Regions from separate parts of the Bibersteinia trehalosi USDA-ARS-USMARC-188 genome, predicted to be linked through region 2. Evidence: riboswitches for the same ligand, from Rfam matches in the RefSeq annotation. Region 2 holds a riboswitch; the other holds the start of a gene.

Region 1 (3,422 bases), 190 kb from region 2:
ATTATCACAGAGCAAGTTTGCTCTCCAGAAAAAGCGATTGAACAGATCCAACAAGATCGCAAACCGACTATTGTCGGTACAGGTTGGGCGGCTTATCCGCAATTTGCCCAAGCGAATCTAGCTGTTTCAGTGAGTGAAATCACTTTGCCATCCGCTCGTTTTATGTTGCCACTGGCAGAATTAGCAATCAAAGTAGGCAATACGCAGTCAGCGTTAGATATTGAGCCTATTTACCTGCGCAATGAAGTTACTTGGCAGAAATTACCACACAAGCGGTAGAATTTACTGGAAAAAGTGCAAAAAGAAAGGACAGCATAAAGCTGTCCTTTTCATCTTTTATAGATTATTCAAATAGCGCAGCGTGTAATGCACGAATCACATCATCTGCTTCTTCCATTTTTACAAGGGTACAAACGTTGTTGGTGCTTGCACCGTAGCTAATTAAACGCACATTATACGGAGCTAATGTTTCAAATAACTGTTTAGCAATACCTGATTGTGTGTGTAAGTTATTGCCAATAATGGCGACTAAAGCTAAATCACTTTCAACTTGTACATGGCAATATTGACGCAATTCTTCCAATAATTCAGGTGAAAGCATGTCTGCACCTGAAGAAGCAGAGCCTGTTTTATCTAATGTTAATGCAACACTTACTTCAGAAGTGGTAACCACATCAACTGAAATTTTATGGTTTGCTAAAATAGCAAAGACTTTTGCTAAGAAACCTTGTGCGTGCAACATACTTAGGCTTGAAAGCGTGAGTAATACTTGATTACGGCGTAACGCTAATGCACGGAATGTTGGGCGTGGTTGCGGATCACGGGTTACCCAAGTACCGCCTTGCTCTGGTGCTTTGCTTGAGCCCACATAAACAGGGATATTGCTACGCACTGCTGGGAGTAATGTTGATGGGTGTAATACTTTCGCACCAAACGTTGCCATTTCTGCCGCCTCATTAAATGCCATCGTATCAATACGTTTTGCTTGTGGCACAACGCGAGGGTCAGTGGTGTAAATACCTGGCACGTCTGTCCAAATTAACACATCGTTGGCATTCAATACTTCTGCTAATAGTGCGGCTGAATAGTCGCTACCGCCACGACCTAATGTCGTTGTTTTACCTTCATCATCGCGCCCGATAAACCCTTGAGTGATCACAATTTTACCGCTCTCAATTAATGGCTTAATCACCGCATCAGATTGCTGTTGGGTTTTAGCATCATTTGGAGCAGCCTTGCCATAGTGGTTATTTGTCGCAACAACGTCACGCACATCCACCCAAACTGCAGGGAAATGACGTTCATTTAATAATTGTGTAAAAATTTTGGTGGACATCATTTCACCATGGCAAATTAACTCATCCGTTAATGCAGCGGATGTTGCAAGACTGGCAGATTCTGCTAATGCGGCAACATGTTCTAAAAGCGCATCAATTTCTGCAGAAATAGCGTCTTTTTGCTGTAATTGTTCAATAATGTTGTATTGAATTGTGCGAACTGCATCAAGAATTTCTTCACGACGAGCCAATTCGCAACCGTTTGCCAATTCAACTAAATAATTGGTTACACCAGCAGATGCCGAGAGTACCACAACTTTGGTATTGGGATCTTGAGTAACAATATTTGCACAAAGAGTCATTGCATCAAAGTTTGCAACGCTAGTACCACCAAATTTTGCAACAGAAAGATGAGACATAATAAGAATTTCCTATAAAAATAAAATGTGTTTACAAAATTAGAGGTCGAAATTTGAGATAGGAAATTGTGATGAGTTACTTTTGGGTTTGTTGAGAACTTTAAGAGCACTCCATTCAAACGGCTTGAAACCGATTTAAACGACAGCTAATAGGATTCAACCTGCTTAGCCGATGTTCATTCCTGATCTAGTGAATTCACACCTCGGCAATCACTCCCATCACTTATTCTCAAACGGCCTAGTTACCTAAAATAAGTTGCCTGAGTGTTGCGCCTCTCCCGCTATAATTCGCATTATAACTTTTTTTCACTTTGGGATACTTCCCAAAATAAAAAACGTGCATAGAAATAACGTTTTATTGCTATTCTGTCAAACAACATTTTATAAAAAAGATATGCCTGCCTAAATAATAGGCTTTTTGCTTTTAGTGAACCCTTTTACTAGAATGTAGTCTATTAACAGTCACGGTTTTAAAAAGGACTTTCAATGAAATTACTCAAACTTGCCTTAGCTTCTTCGCTTGCAATATATTCTTTTTCTAGTTTTGCCACCCCGTGGGAAAGTATTAACACTCCAGTAGCGGGTAAAGCACAATCTATCGGTGGCTACAGCAATGGCTGTATTATTGGCGCTCAACCACTCGAATTAAAAGGCGAAGGCTATCAAGTTATTCGTTATCAACGTAACCGCTATTATGGTCATCCCAATTTATTAGCGTACCTACAAAACCTCGGAAAAAAAGCAAAACAAGCGGGGTTACCGCCTATTTTAATTGGGGATATGGGTATGGCCGCAGGCGGACGTTTCTCATCAGGACACGCCAGTCACCAAACAGGGCTTGATGCAGATGTTTGGTTACGTTTCGGGCCTATGGACGATAAAACCGCCGCAAAACCAGATGGATTAGGTTTGCTTGTTGTTGATCGTGAAAAGCAAGTGATTAATTCAAATTGGAAGCCAGAGCACGCCAAATTAATTAAAATAGCTGCGCAAGATCCGCAAGTTGATCGTATCTTCGTAAACCCCGCAATTAAAGTGCAGCTTTGCTCAACCGCAGGGCAAGATCGTGAATGGCTACGCAAAATCCGCCCTTGGTATTATCACGATTCTCACTTCCACGTTCGTTTACGCTGCCCAGCAGATGCACCACATTGTGAAAACCAAGCGCCAGTGCCAACTGGTGATGGTTGTGGCGCAGAACTTTATTCTTGGTTTGAACCAGCTAAACCAAGCAGCACACCAAAATCTAAAACACTACCTCAACCACCTGCACAATGCCAAATGTTGCTTTCTGAACGTGGGCTAAATTAATCCATAATGTGGGGCATTGCCCCCTTTCTTAAATACAAGCGGTCAAAATTCGCTTAAAATTTGCAAATTTATGTTTATTGAAATTACCTATGCGTCTATTTATTGCTGAAAAACCTAGTCTTGGGCGGGCGATTGCCGATGTTTTACCGAAACCACACACCAGAGGTGATGGCTTTATTCAGTGTGGCGAAGGGGATACGGTAACTTGGTGTATCGGCCATTTACTTGAACAAGCCGAGCCAGATGCCTACGATGAACGCTTTAAACTGTGGCGAATGGAGCATTTGCCGATTGTGCCAAGCCAATGGAAGCTCATTCCCAAAAAAGAAACGCTTAAACAGTTTAAAGTGGTTGAAAAACTCATCAAACAAGCAGACCAAATTATCCACGCTGGCGACCCTGATAGAGAAGGGCA
Region 2 (3,422 bases):
TTGAGGTGTTGTAGTTTATTGTTCAATACAACTCAAACTGAACAATCGAATTTGAAGTGATTTAATCAAAAAGAAAACCCAAAATGGATTGAAATTATCATAGCACTAAGCAATACCAAGTCAATGATTTATCTCAATAACAAATTACATTTGTGATCTAGTTCACGAAATCAGAAAACGCCCTAAGTTTCATAGCCAGTATCATCTAAAGTAGGGCTATTTGCCCCTACTTTAGCCAATTCATCACAAATCTCATTTTCTCTATGTCCAGAATGCCCTTTCACCCATCGCCACTCAATTTGGTGGCGCTGAATTTCATTATCTAGCGCTATCCACAAATCCTGATTCTTCACTGGTGTTTTATTACTTGTTTTCCAATTGTTCTTTTTCCAATTAAAAATCCACTTTTGGATGCCATTTTGCATATATTGGCTATCACTATGCAAAATCACATTACAAGGCTCTTTTAACAATGAAAGAGCTTCAATTACTGCCCGTAGTTCCATTCGATTGTTTGTGGTCAAATAATAGCCTTTGCTTAAGGTTTTTTCAGTCTGTTTATAACGTAATAAAATACCTATACCACCTTTACCAGGATTACCTAAACAAGAACCATCTGTAAAAATTTCAACTGTCTTCATACTTCTAAAAAACAAACGTGAGTATGTTTACCCACGTTTTGTAAAATCTCTCTATTCTAGAGCACGCTCTAAGCTACGCTGTCCGTATAGTACCACAATTTTATTCCAAGCCACAAAGACATCTAGATTTCTCCTTAACACCTTGTTACAGATAGTAATAAGCACTACATTTATAATCTCGTTTAACACAAATGTCTATAAACATCATTAGAATAATGTGGATTATTAAAAGAAAAATTCACGTAATGAGAAAAGAAAAATAGTATTTAAATATAATGAATAAAGATATATTCTTTTGATATAAAAAAGAGAACTCATCGGAGCTCTCTTTTTAAACTAGAATTAGATTTCAAAATCTGATAAGGATTTACCTGCATCTAATGCGGCTTGTAATGCTTTGGGTGTACGACCTTGACCAGTCCAAGTTTTTTCATTGCCATTTTCATCAATGAATTTATATTTTGCTGGACGAGATTCGCGTTTTTTAGTGCTCATCTCTCCCCCGCCTAATAAGAAAGCTAATTCTTCAATAGAAAGACCGTCTTGAGCAAGTAATTCTTTATATTTATTTAAGCCTTCTAAACGTTTTGCATTCTCAAGCTCCTGCGCTTTCAATGCTTCACGTTTTTCTTCAATTACAATCGCTAATTTCTCAGCAATACCTTCTAATGTCTCCAACGTATTATCTCGAGCAAAAACACGTAAGCTACGAATATTGTTAAGTACTTTTAACATATCTGACATCTTAGTAATCTCCTATTATAAATTTAAAAGTCTATTTCAGTTATTCTGAAACACTAAATATATTAGCTTAATTATTTTCTGTGGTAAATAATTTAATTTTAAAATTTATCCTCTATTTTAATTTTCTTTCCAGAAAAATGCCATATTGCCAAATAGCCAAACATAATTTACAAGTTTCTATTGCAAAAATACCTATTTCAGGTAAGCTATCTACCGTCCTACAAATTGTAGAGGTGCGAATGCCATAAGTATTCCTTTAGAGCGGAAAGCGATGAAAAAGGCGGAAAGGGGTATTTGCCGAAATCGATTAAGCGTCATCTTAATCGGTTGGGGTCGTTACCGAAAGGAACGACACTGTCACAGCAACGCTGTGGAGTGCTACTGTTTAGGCTGGGTTTATTCATACCTCCCTTCCTTTTATACTCTTCTATTCGTATAAATTTATTCAGTAGATCTCTTTCTTTGTTTGACAAATCAATAACAAAAAACAATCTTAGAGGTTTTATGGAATTAGTAAATTATTCCACATCATTGTGGTCGGTTGTGCCTGCGTTACTTGCATTATTATTAGCAATTGTCACACGCAAGGTGCTTATCTCGCTGAGTCTCGGCATTCTTGCTGGTGCATTTATGCTCAATGCAGGCAATCCATTAGATGCGATAAGTTATCTCATCAAGAAAGTCATTGGCTTAGTTTATGATGATGGTATTGATTTTGATAACGTCAATATCGTTCTTTTCTTAATCTTACTCGGCATTTTAACAGCTTTATTGAGTATTTCGGGCAGTAATCAAGCCTTTGCGAATTGGGCAAGAAAACGAATTAAAGATAGACGAGGCGCAAAGCTAATGGCAGCATGTTTGGTATTCGTTACTTTTATTGACGATTACTTCCACAGCCTTGCTGTCGGTGCTATTGCGCGTCCTGTGACCGATAAATTTCACGTTTCTCGAGCGAAACTGGCTTATATTCTAGACTCAACTGCTGCGCCAATGTGTGTGATGATGCCTGTTTCTAGTTGGGGAGCTTATATTATTACTCTCATCGCAGGATTACTCACTACTTATGGCATTACAGGCTATACACCACTGGGCGCATTTATTGAAATGAGTTTAATGAATTTCTATGCGATCTTCTCTATCGTAATGGTATTCTTTGTCGCTTATTTTTCATTTGATTTAGGTTCAATGGCACGATTTGAGCAACAAGCATTACAGCAAGCACATCATGAAAATACTCAAAATGACGAAGTGCCTATCGGACGCATGCGTAATCTCGTATTACCTATGCTAACATTAATTGCCGCAACCGTTGCCATGATGCTCTATACTGGAGGACAAGCTTTAGCTTCTGATGACAAAGCTTTCTCTATTCTAGGTGCCTTTGAAAATACTACTGTTGGGATCTCATTAGTCGTTGGTGGGATAAGTGCTATTGTTGTAGCAACACTTTGCATTCTCTTAAGCATTGGCCCTAAAATCAGTGTTGTGGATTACTTCAAGTCTTACGTAATTGGCGTAAAATCTATGCTTGGCGCAATCACAATTCTCTTCTTTGCTTGGACTATCAATGGCATTGTAAAAGATATGCAGACAGGAACTTACCTTTCTACCTTAGTAGCTGGTACATTAAACCCTGCTTTCTTACCTGCAATCTTATTTGTGCTTGGGGCATTTATGGCATTCTCAACTGGCACAAGTTGGGGAACCTTTGGCATTATGTTACCAATTGCAGCAGCAATGGCAGCCAATGCAGAACCCGCACTACTGTTACCAAGCCTTTCGGCAGTAATGGCTGGAGCTGTATGCGGCGACCACTGTTCTCCAATTTCGGATACAACGATTCTGTCCTCAACGGGGGCTCAATGTAACCATATGGACCATGTTACTTCACAACTACCTTATGCATTGACTATCGCAACGGCAACTGTTGTTGGTTATCTAGTCCTTGGATTTACCCTTTCAGCGCCGCTTGCCTTTGTAGTAACAGCAGTGGTTTTAGCAGGATTAATCCTCATTTTTAAAGCTCGCAAAAAA

The links. A riboswitch is a leader RNA that binds a small molecule or an ion and turns the genes downstream of it on or off. The one in region 2 is predicted to bind lysine.
Region 1: linked by a shared signal. The riboswitch ahead of lysC (lysine-sensitive aspartokinase 3) and the one ahead of F542_RS06235 (Na+/H+ antiporter NhaC family protein) in region 2 are both predicted to bind lysine.

Annotation. Positions count from the first base shown of each region.
Region 1 is NZ_CP006954.1:1,179,296-1,182,717, reverse strand. Features, by position in the region: gene tsaB (tRNA (adenosine(37)-N6)-threonylcarbamoyltransferase complex dimerization subunit type 1 TsaB) at 1-279, shown strand, start outside; gene lysC (lysine-sensitive aspartokinase 3) at 344-1,696, opposite strand; lysine riboswitch at 1,793-1,982, opposite strand; gene mepA (penicillin-insensitive murein endopeptidase) at 2,183-3,007, shown strand; gene F542_RS05410 (DNA topoisomerase III) at 3,097-3,422, shown strand, end outside.
Region 2 is NZ_CP006954.1:1,367,775-1,371,196, forward strand. Features, by position in the region: gene rnhA (ribonuclease HI) at 183-641, opposite strand; gene F542_RS06230 (H-NS family histone-like protein) at 984-1,385, opposite strand; lysine riboswitch at 1,606-1,774, shown strand; gene F542_RS06235 (Na+/H+ antiporter NhaC family protein) at 1,890-3,422, shown strand, end outside.